3 regions of the Synechococcus sp. H60.1 genome follow, and region 3 is predicted to be linked to each of the others. Evidence: riboswitches for the same ligand, from Rfam matches in the RefSeq annotation. Region 3 holds a riboswitch; each other region holds the start of a gene.
What was found. Region 3 has a riboswitch for cobalamin ahead of NW852_RS01285 (TonB-dependent receptor plug domain-containing protein). Riboswitches for the same ligand answer to the same signal wherever they lie in the genome.
Positions count from the first base shown of each region.

Region 1: linked by a shared signal. The riboswitch ahead of metE (5-methyltetrahydropteroyltriglutamate--homocysteine S-methyltransferase) and the one ahead of NW852_RS01285 (TonB-dependent receptor plug domain-containing protein) in region 3 are both predicted to bind cobalamin.
Region 2: linked by a shared signal. The riboswitch ahead of NW852_RS12745 (sirohydrochlorin chelatase) and the one ahead of NW852_RS01285 (TonB-dependent receptor plug domain-containing protein) in region 3 are both predicted to bind cobalamin.

Region 1 is NZ_JANSJA010000052.1:21,079-24,350, forward strand. Features, by position in the region: gene metE (5-methyltetrahydropteroyltriglutamate--homocysteine S-methyltransferase) at 1-1,771, opposite strand, end outside; cobalamin riboswitch at 2,201-2,406, opposite strand; tRNA gene NW852_RS02810 (tRNA-Arg) at 2,445-2,518, opposite strand; gene NW852_RS02815 (dihydroorotase) at 2,786-3,272, shown strand, end outside.
Region 2 is NZ_JANSJA010000279.1:13,089-16,360, forward strand. Features, by position in the region: gene NW852_RS12740 (hypothetical protein) at 1-528, opposite strand, end outside; gene NW852_RS12745 (sirohydrochlorin chelatase) at 636-1,706, opposite strand; cobalamin riboswitch at 1,736-1,872, opposite strand; gene NW852_RS12750 (heavy metal translocating P-type ATPase) at 1,915-3,272, opposite strand, start outside.
Region 3 is NZ_JANSJA010000025.1:15,375-18,646, reverse strand. Features, by position in the region: gene NW852_RS01285 (TonB-dependent receptor plug domain-containing protein) at 1-1,509, opposite strand, end outside; cobalamin riboswitch at 1,549-1,690, opposite strand; gene NW852_RS01280 (DUF1565 domain-containing protein) at 1,782-3,272, opposite strand, start outside.

The DNA.
Region 1 (3,272 bases), on a different contig from region 3:
GCTCGTCCACCTGTACCATTACGGCTCCGGCAGCTTCTAAGTCGGCCACCTCTGCCCGCAGGGCCAAGGCAATTTGCAAGGCTTGCTCGCGGCGGGAAAGGTCAACGCGGGGGAAGGACCAGTTGAGCATGGTTACCGGCCCGGTGAGCATCCCCTTAACCGGCTTTTGGGTTAGAGATTGGGCCACCTTAAACTCCCGCACCGTCATGGAGCAAGGGCGAGACACATCGCCATAGAGAATGGGGGGACGCACGCAGCGGCTGCCATAGCTCTGCACCCAGCCGTGCTCGGTAAAGGCAAAGCCCTGCAGTTGCTGGGCAAAGTATTCCACCATGTCGGTGCGCTCGAACTCGCCATGCACCAGCACATCCAGGCCAATTTCTTCTTGAATGCGGATGCACCTAGCAATTTCGGCGTCGATAGCGGCCTCGTATTCGGCCTGGGAGATCTCGCCCTTTTTGTACTTGACCCGCCACTGCCGGACTTCGGGGGTTTGGGGAAAAGAACCGATGGTGGTAGTGGGCAGCGGTGGCAGCTTGACCTGCCGGCCTATACGCTGCTCGTAGGGAAGGGAGCGCTGAAAGTCCTGCGCCGTCAGGTTGGCCAAGGCCTGGTGCACCGCAAGGTTGGGGGGATTGAAGTCCTGGAAGGCCTGCCACTGCTGTTCCAGCTTGTTCTGCTGGGCAGCGGTGTCTTCGCCGTTGAGGGTGCGAGCGAGCAGAACCACTTCGGCCAGCTTCTGCTCGGCAAAGCTGAGAACATTGCGCAAAGGCTCTGGCAGGTGGGTTTCCAGAGCAGCGTCGTGGGGCACAAACTGGAGCGAGCAAGAAGGCTGCACCCGCAGGTTGGGGGCTAGGGCTTGCAGCTCTTGCAGAGTGGCCAGAACGGCCTTGGGCTGGATCTGCCAGACGTTGCGCCCGTCCACTACCCCCGCCCCTAGGATCTTATCGGCGGGGAAGCCGTGGGCTCTGACCAGTTCCAGGTTGTGGCCGCGGGTGAAGTCGAGGCTGAGGCCGGCTAGCGGCAGCTCCACCACCCAGGGGTAAGTCTCCCCCAAGTCGTCAAAGTAGGTAACCAAGTGGACAGGGATCCCCAACCGAGCCAGCCGGCGGTAGGTCTGCTCCACCGCTTCCCGGAGACTGTCGCCTTCGCTCGTCACCAAGATGGGCTCATGGACTTGCACTTCCCGGATTCCCAGTCGCTGCAGCTCCTGCAGCAGCTCCTCGTAGAGAGGAAGCAGCTTCTCCAGATCTCCCCGCAACTCGCCAGAGCGCTGGCTTAGAGCAAGAAGGGTAACCGGACTGAGGAGGACAGGGCTGGTGCGGTTTCCTAGGATCCCTTGCGCCCGCCGCACTGTGGCCAGGAAGTCATCGAAATGGGCCTGAGGGATCGCGTCGGCCTCAATTTCCGGCACCAGGTAGTGGTAGTTGGTGTCGAACCACTTGGTCATTTCCAAGGCGGGCAGGCCCTCCCGTCCCCGCGCCATGGCAAAGTAGCGCTCCAGGCCTGATAAGCTCTGAAACCGGGAGGGAATCAGCCCCAGCCAGGTGGCCCAGTCCAAAACATGGTCGTAGAGGGTTTGATCTCCTACTGCAATGTGGTCGATGCCAGCCTGAAGCTGTACCCCCCAGACCTGTGCCTCCAGCTCCTGGAGCGTTGCTGACAAGGCCTCCGCCTCCAGGGTGCCGCTCCAAAAGGCTTCCAGCGCTTTCTTCAGCTCGCGGCGCTTGCCCATGCGGGCATAGCCGAGGGTTTGGGTTTCGATGGCCATAAGGTACTGTCTCCTGAACTGAATTCGGTAAATGGAGGTTGCCGCCAGTTGGCTTTGTACAGCCGGTTGTCATCCAACCTAGGCAGCAAGAAATGGCCGCCGACATGCCTATCGGTGGGATCCCGGCAGAAGGTTTTCTCTAGGCCAGGAAACCTGCTGGAGCTGTCAAGGCGTTCCTCAACCTATCGGCTGGCCCACTCGGCACAGGAGGGTGCTTAGAGGACTCTTTTGCGCAACCAAAGCAAGAAAACGTCCTCCAAGAGTTAGCCGCCCCTGAGCCAACTGCTTAGCTCTCTTGTCCGCGCTTTTGACTTAGTGCCTACGCTCCAAGAGCGTCGAAAATCCGTAAGCAGGCTGATGAAAAAACTTCGGGACGGGAACGGGCCAACGTCAAAATGGGAAGCATATCTGTACCTCGCAGATATGGTGAACTGGGGAAAAACCGCCGGCGGGCATTCTGACTTGCTCAGTTTTGGAGGGGCTGGCTTGCGTCGTCAAGGGCTTTTGCAACAACAACTAGGGATCCCCGATCCAAAACCGGCTCACAGCTGCGGGACAGCGGCAGATTCTCACTGCACTTTCCCCGTTGCCTCTGACGGCTGATCCCCGTCAGAACCGGCAGTAGACTACATCCTACCACCAGCTTGGAGGAGCTAGTAGCTACTCACTTAGACGGGACTGGGCGGATTTGAACCGCCGACCTAGCGCTTAGGAGGCGCTTGCTCTATCCATCTGAGCTACAGCCCCAGGCAAAGAGAGAATGGAGCAAGGGAAACTGGGCAACACCTACCGATCTTAGACCCCCCAACTTAGATTACCAGAAAGAGCCGTCTAGACCTTTGCCTGGAAGCCAGCCGCAGCCGTGGAGGGGATGTCAAGTCAAAGCCCTTTTGCGCTGTCGCGACAGCGCGGAGTCGGAAGTGAGGTGCCGGATTGGCGGCCAGTCTTCCAAGGTATTTTGATAAAGTATTCTGAATATTCTGGCTGGGAAATTAGCGTTGTCTCGGGGGCGCTTTGTCTGACAGTCTGCTGATCCGCAATGCGGAGCTATTGGTGCCGGAAGGGGATCCCTGGCCGGGAGATGTGCTGGTGCGGGAGGGGCGCATTGCCCAAATCGGCCAGAGTCTCTCGGCAAAAAGGGTGGCTAGGGTTATCGACGCGGAGGGCCATACCCTCATGCCGGGGGTGATCGACCCCCAGGTTCACTTTCGCGAGCCGGGCCGGGAGCACAAAGAAGACCTACAGACGGGATCCTGGGCCTGCGCTCGCGGTGGGGTAACCAGCTTTCTGGAGATGCCCAATACGGATCCGCTGACGATCGACCAGGCAACGCTGGATGACAAGTTGGCCCGGGCCGCCAGCAAGTGCGTGGTCAACTACGGCTTTTTCATCGGGGCCACCGCCGATAACCTCAAAGAGCTGCAAACAGTGCAAGGGGCTTGCGGCATCAAGATCTTCATGGGATCCATGCATGGCCCCTTGCTGGTGGATGACCAAGCGG
Region 2 (3,272 bases), on a different contig from region 3:
CTCGGGCTTGAGTTGGGGGGAAGGGGATGAGGTTTGGAGGTTTTGCAGGTGCTGTTGCAACTGTTGCACCTGCTCCTGGAGAACCCGACACTGCTGCTGCTCGCTGCGCAGTTGTGCCTGGACACGCTCGCAGATCTGGATTTCGGCTTTCAGCTGCTGCTTAATTCGGTCGAGAATCTTTTGGTGGCGGAGCTGGGTTTGGCGGATCTCCTGCGCTAATTGCCAAAGGCGCGGATCCCCCGCGGGCCTGCCACCGTGGTCGGCGGGATCGAAGGGAGACACGGCCTCCAACAGGGATTTTCGGAAATCGGCCCAGGAAGGGGATTGCAAGGCCATCTGGGTTACCCACCAAACTCCGTAGGCGGATCCGAGCCCGACCAACAAGCCAGGGATCCCGGCCAAGGACAGGGAAACCTTGGGCAGCGTGGGCAAAATCTGATCCAACAGCCCCGCCACCACCGCGCAAACCAGGAGCCCGCTCCCTGCAGCGGCGACGCCTGAGATCCAAGAGGAGCGGGAGGACATCATCGTTTTTGTTTATCAGAACCACCAGAGCGGGAGAACCAGGGCAAAGGTCAGGTTCAAAAATCACCTGTCTGCATCTCAGTTTATCCCGCCGGCAACCTCTGTCTCTCTTAAGGCACTTGCCAAGCCCGTTGGTGGTAATTCTCTAACTGAGCCCAGGGATCCGCAGCCGCTGCGGGGGCATGGCCGTGGTTGTGGTGATGGTGATGGGATCCCTGCCCATGGGAATGATGGTCATGATGATGGTGGTGGTGATGGGATCCCTGCGCGTGAGGGTGATCCTGATGGTCGTGGTGATGGGTATGCCCCACTCCCAGCTCTGCGCTCACCGCCAGGCGAAACTTGCAGAGGTGGCAGTTCATTGGGGTTTGGCCCTGGAGGGCTTCTTGCTCCAGTTGCTGCAGGCTGTGCAGCACCGTATCCACAAGACCCAACTCCGGCAGCATCAGCCACTCGATCTGGGGGTATTGGCGTCGCCGCTCTTGCACCGCCGCCTCGATTTTTTTCACCAGCACCCCTGTGAAGAGAAAATAGGGCAGCACGATCACCCGGCGCGGCTGCCAGGACAAGGCCCGCTCCAAACCCACCGGCAGGCGGGGGTGGGTGATGCCGATAAAGCAGGTCTCTACGGCGGCCAACCCCGACCCTTCCCAGAGCAGCCGGGCCAGCTTACAGGCTTCGGCGTTGGCTTCGGGATCGCTGGAGCCGCGACCGACAAACAGCAACACCGTTTCCGCCCCTGGGATCTGCCGCGGTTGGGCAGCCAGCAAAGCGGCCAAGCGGTCTCGCAGCAGTTGCAAGATCTCGATGCGGATCCCCAGCGGCCCCCCGTAGTGGATGCGCAACTGCGGGTGGAGGGCCTGCAGGCGATCCAACTCCACGGTCACGTCGAACTTGTTGTGGCGCGCTCCAAACAACAACAGCGGCAGAGCCACGATCTCCTGCCACCCTTGAGCCAAGCATTGTTCCACCCCCTGGGCGATGCTCGGCTGCGCCAGCTCCAAAAAACAAGGGATCACCGGCCGCTGGGGGGTGAGGGATTGGTACGCTTGGGCCAACTCCAGAAAGGCTTGCTGCCCCTCCGGGTCGCGGGATCCATGGCCGATGAGCAAGAGGGGCAATGGAGGAGAAGGAAACTGCCCAACCGCAAGGGGAGGGGAAACAGGGAGGGTATTCAACACAAAAAACTCCGTTCCTTGTGAATCGCAAGGGGTACAGGACAAGGGCAGGTGGGTGTTCTGGCTGAGGGAGGGATCCCATCACAGTTGCGTCACAGTGGCGGATTTGCACCGCGCTTTCCCCAATCTGCCCGAGCCTCTTAGGTTAGCTTGCCGCTTGTCCTTCACCAAGCCCCCCTGGGGGGATAACCCCGGCCCCCTGCCTTGATCCCTAGCTCCCCTCTCCCTCAGGGAGAGGGGCTGGGGGTGAGGGTGCCTCAGGGAGAGGGGCTAGGGGTGAGGGCCGAAAATGCCGCAGCCGCAGGGCATTAGCCACTACAGAAACAGAGCTCAAGGCCATGGCCGCCCCCGCCAGCATGGGGTTGAGCAACCAGCCGGTGAAGGGGTAGAGCGCCCCGGCGGCAATCGGGATCCCGAGGGTGTTGTAGATAAAGGCGAAGAAGAGATTTTGGCGGATGTTGGCAAGGGTGGCGCGGCTGAGTTGAATGGCGGTGACCACGCCCCGCAAATCGCTGGCTATTAGGGTAATGTCGCTGGCGGCTATGGCCACATCGGTGCCCGTCCCGATGGCGATCCCCACATCGGCTTCTGCCAGTGCCGGCGCATCGTTGATGCCATCTCCCACCATCGCTACCGGGTGTCGGGGCCGTCTGAGCTGGCGAATGTAGGCTGCCTTTTGCTCGGGACGGACTTGGGCGATCACCCGGCGAATGCCTGCCTGCCGAGCAATGGCCTGGGCGGTGGTGGGGTTATCCCCGGTCAGCAGAATCACCTCCAGGCCCATCTCCTGCAGCTGGCGCACCGCGGCGGGGGAGGTGGGTTTGATCGGGTCGGCAATGGCCAACAGCCCCACCAGACGATGGGATTGCGCCACGCCGATCACCGTTTTGCCCTGGCTTTCCCAGGTCTGAACCCGCTCCGACCAAGAGGGATCCCACGGGATCCCCATCGCCTGCAGCCAGCTCAGCCGACCGATGCGCACCTGCTGCCCCTCCACCCAGGCTTCTGCCCCCTCGCCCACTTTTGCCTGAAAGTGCTGGGCCGACGGGATTGAGATGCCTTCGGCTTTGGCTTTTTGCACCACCGCCTGGGCCAGCGGATGTTCCGAGTATTGTTCCACTGCTGCTGCCAGGCGCAACAGGGCTAGGGGAGAAGAGCCTGGCGTCCAGATATCGGTGACGCTGGGACGGCCCTCGGTGAGGGTGCCGGTTTTGTCCAAGACCACCGTGCGCAAGCGGTGGGCCAATTCCAGGCTATCGGCGCTTTTTACCAGGATCCCCAATTCCGCCCCCCGCCCCGTCGCCACCATGATCGAGGTGGGGGTGGCCAACCCCAGCGCACAAGGGCAGGCGATGATCAGCACCCCAATGGTGTTCACTAAGGCCAGCGTTGGATTGCCCGCCAGCCCCCACCAGAGGACAAAAGTTAGAATGGCTACCCCGATCACCGCCGGCACAAACCAGGAGGTCACCCGATCCGCCACTTGCTGAATGGGGGCCTTGGATCCCTGGGCCTCCTGCACCAGGCGCACGATCTGGGCCAGAAGCGTATCTTTGCCCACCCGCCGCG
Region 3 (3,272 bases):
GGTTCCCTGGCGCGGCCCCAGGCTGACAAAGGTGATGCCATCGCGGATGCGGTTGTGGGCAAACGTTAGCCGCAGCAGGCCAAAATCTCCCAGGCTCTGATCCAAGCCAACGTCAAAGCTCTCCCCTCGCTCTGGGCGGAGATTGGGGTTGCCATCCACTTCAAAAAAGCCTCGCAGCCGAAAGAATAATTCCGAGATCAAGGGGGTGCGAAAGCTGCTGGCGTAGTTGGCTCTCAAGGTGGTGCCTTCCGCCACTGTCCAGCGGATCCCCACAGCCGGCGAGGTGGCCGAGCTATTGGCCAAACTGCTGAAGTCCTGGCGCATGCCCAGATCAAGGTGGAAGTTGGGATCCGGGCTGTAATCCAGGCGGGCAAACAGGGCGCCCTGGTTAACCGTATCGTCGTAGTTGATATTGGCAGAACCGTTGGCAAAGGAAAAAGTTGTATTGCGAGCTGAGATGGAGCGATAATCTACCCCCAAAGCTCCCTCTAGGTTTTCGCCGGCTTGCCAAGCATACTGCAGCTGGGATCCCCAGCCATTGCGCAGGATGACGTCGCGGGATCCCTGGCTTTGCGGAGCACTGAAACGGTAGTTGAGATCGTCAAAAAAGACTCTTGCCTGCAGGGATCCTGTTGCCTGAGTCCACAGCCAACTGAGATCCAGCAGCAGATCGTTGGTGTTTTGCTCTGCATCGGGAGAGGGAAATTCCACACTGCCGGGCACACGAAAGGCTTTATTGAGGTAGAGGGCGTTGGCTGTTAGGACTTGGTCTTTGGCCAGTTGCCAGGTAAGCTTGGCCTGCAAGTTGTGGTACTCCACCGCCGAGTTTTCCCGCTTGCCTGACTTGCCCAGCCGCTCAATTGCAAAGGGAAAGTCGTTGTTACTTTTCAGACGGCGATAGCTGAGCACCCAGCCCAGATCCTGGGCTTGGCCCCGACTTTGGATCCCTTGCTCATTGAGGCCGTAGCTGCCGACCGCCGCTTCCAGCACCGTCTCCGTTTCTGGCTGTGGCTCCACCGTAACGATGTTGATCACGCCGCCAACAGCATCCGAGCCATACAGAGTAGAGCCGCCACCGGGAGAGACTTCAATTCGCTCGACAATATCTGTGGTGAGTTGAGAGAGGTCAAACCCGCCAAAGAAGCCCAGATCGTTGAGGGGGCGGCCGTCCAAGAGCACCAACACCTGCGCCGTTCGCGCCCCTCGCATGAATTGAGAGCTAAGAGCTCCCAACTGAGTTCCCGCTGTGCCATCGCTGAGGATCCCAGGCAGATAGCGCAGGGCTTCTTGCACCGTCCTTGCCCCTTGCTCGCGCATCTGCTGGCGGGTGATGACATAGACTGGGCGCGAAGAGTCCCGCAGCAAGCCAGGGCGGCGAAACGGTGTGGTGACGGGTTGATTGAAAATCTCGGCACTAAGACTGGTGTCCAAGACCGCTTGCGCCCAGGCTGGGATCCCCAAACTCCAGCTCCCCAGCCCAAGGCTGAGACATACAACAATTACTTTCATCCGGTTGCTCCTGCTTCCGTGCGACGCGGAAGAGCTAAGCTGTGAGCCAAAGCCGCAGGCGGGCATCCTGACTGAGGGCCTTAGCCCATCACAGTTGCGGCACAGCGCCGGATTTGCACCGGACTTTCCCCATTGCTTGCCCTGGCTGATCCCCAGAGCAACCTGACGGCACGGCTTTCTCCGCAGTCCTTTTGGAAAAAGCCGTGCTAGGCATCATACATCCCCTGCTGGGGAGTTCCTATCCTGCCGGGGGGGATCCCTGGGCAGTGAGGTCAACGGAAGATCATCTCCGCCACCGCGTCAAAGCCGGCGTCCAACAGGCGATCCAAGACCGACTGGGCTTGGCTGCGGTTGTCGTAGAGGCCGGCCTGCAGCACTCTCCTGCCGTTGAACACGGTCTCCACCGCTTCGGGGACGAGCTGCCGCAGCCGCTGCAAGTCGTCGCTGCCCTTGGGGGTTACCAAGACGCGAAACTGGGTTGCCGCTTGCGTCAGCGGGACGGAGTCCTTGTCGGCAGCCTGAGCAGGAGAAGCTGGGGCCGAGCTTGAGGGTGCAGAGGAGGAGGTAGGAGGGTTTTCTCTGGCTTGGCGGCGGGCCGGCGGCGGCAGCAGGGTGGTGATGTCGGTAAGGGGAGCTGCAGAGGCCTGGCGGACAGGGGCGGCAGGAGCCGGCTCAACCGGCTGGGCAGGCGTGGTAGAGCCATCGGGGGTGAAGGGGACGGCAACAAACTCCTGGGGTTGCGTGCTTGACGGCTGGCTGGGGCTGCTGGGCAAAATACGCCCTCCCGAGCCCGCTGCAGGAGGGGGAAGGGGGGCCGTCGATTGCGGCACCGCCACCACCGGTAGGTTTGGGGAAGTTTCGGCTGGCTTGGCCGCCGCCGGCTGGGGATCCCGGCTGGGAGCCGGGGGAGCGCTGGGCAGCGTCAGGCCGCCTGCAGCAATGGGTGGTGGGGCGCTGCTGGGCAGGGCAGCAACCGTGGTTTGGCCCGCTAGATCCAGCTCCCCTTTGGTTTTGCCCGCCAGTTGGTTGCCGTTGGCGTTGAGGCGCAGGCCGCGGGTGGCGTTGTGGATGTCGTACTGGCCGTTGCCCTCAAAAATGTTGTTGCCAGGATCCGAGGCCGTGCCCAGATCGGGCTGGGCGTTGGTGATAGCTGTCAGGCCAGTCTCCAGGTTGCGGGCAATGAGATTGTTGCGCAAGATGGGCCGGGCGCTGCCGCCAACCACAATGCCGGTGCGGTTTTGCAGGATGCGGTTGTTGCGCACCATCGGCGCCGAGCGCTGGTCGATGGTGAGGCCAAAGCCGGTCTCTTGGAAGAGGTTGTTGACAATGGTGGGCTGGGAGGTACCCAAGACAGAGATGCCGTTGGCCCCATTTTTGTAGAAGCGGTTGCCCTCTATCCAGGGGTTGGAGGCGCCAGCAATGAAAATGCCGTCGTGGATGCTGCCCACAAAGCTGTTGTTGAGAATGCGGGGGGAAGCCGATTCTATCCAGAGGGCATAGCCGCGCCGCCCCTGGTTGCGCAGGGTAACCCCGCGCACCTCTGAGCCGGTCTCGGCCAGCAGAGCAACATTTTGCCGGGCCAAGGTCGGGCTCATGTAGGTGCCGCCGCCATCGATCAGGTAGCCCTCCCCTAGGGTGGACTCGTCCCCGCGCAAGATAAGGCCAGCCTTGAGGCGGATGGGGAAGACTTCGCCGCTTTCTGCGCTGTAGATCCCCGGCAGCAGCTGGATGATGCTGCCCGCTGGCGCTCGTCCAATGGCATG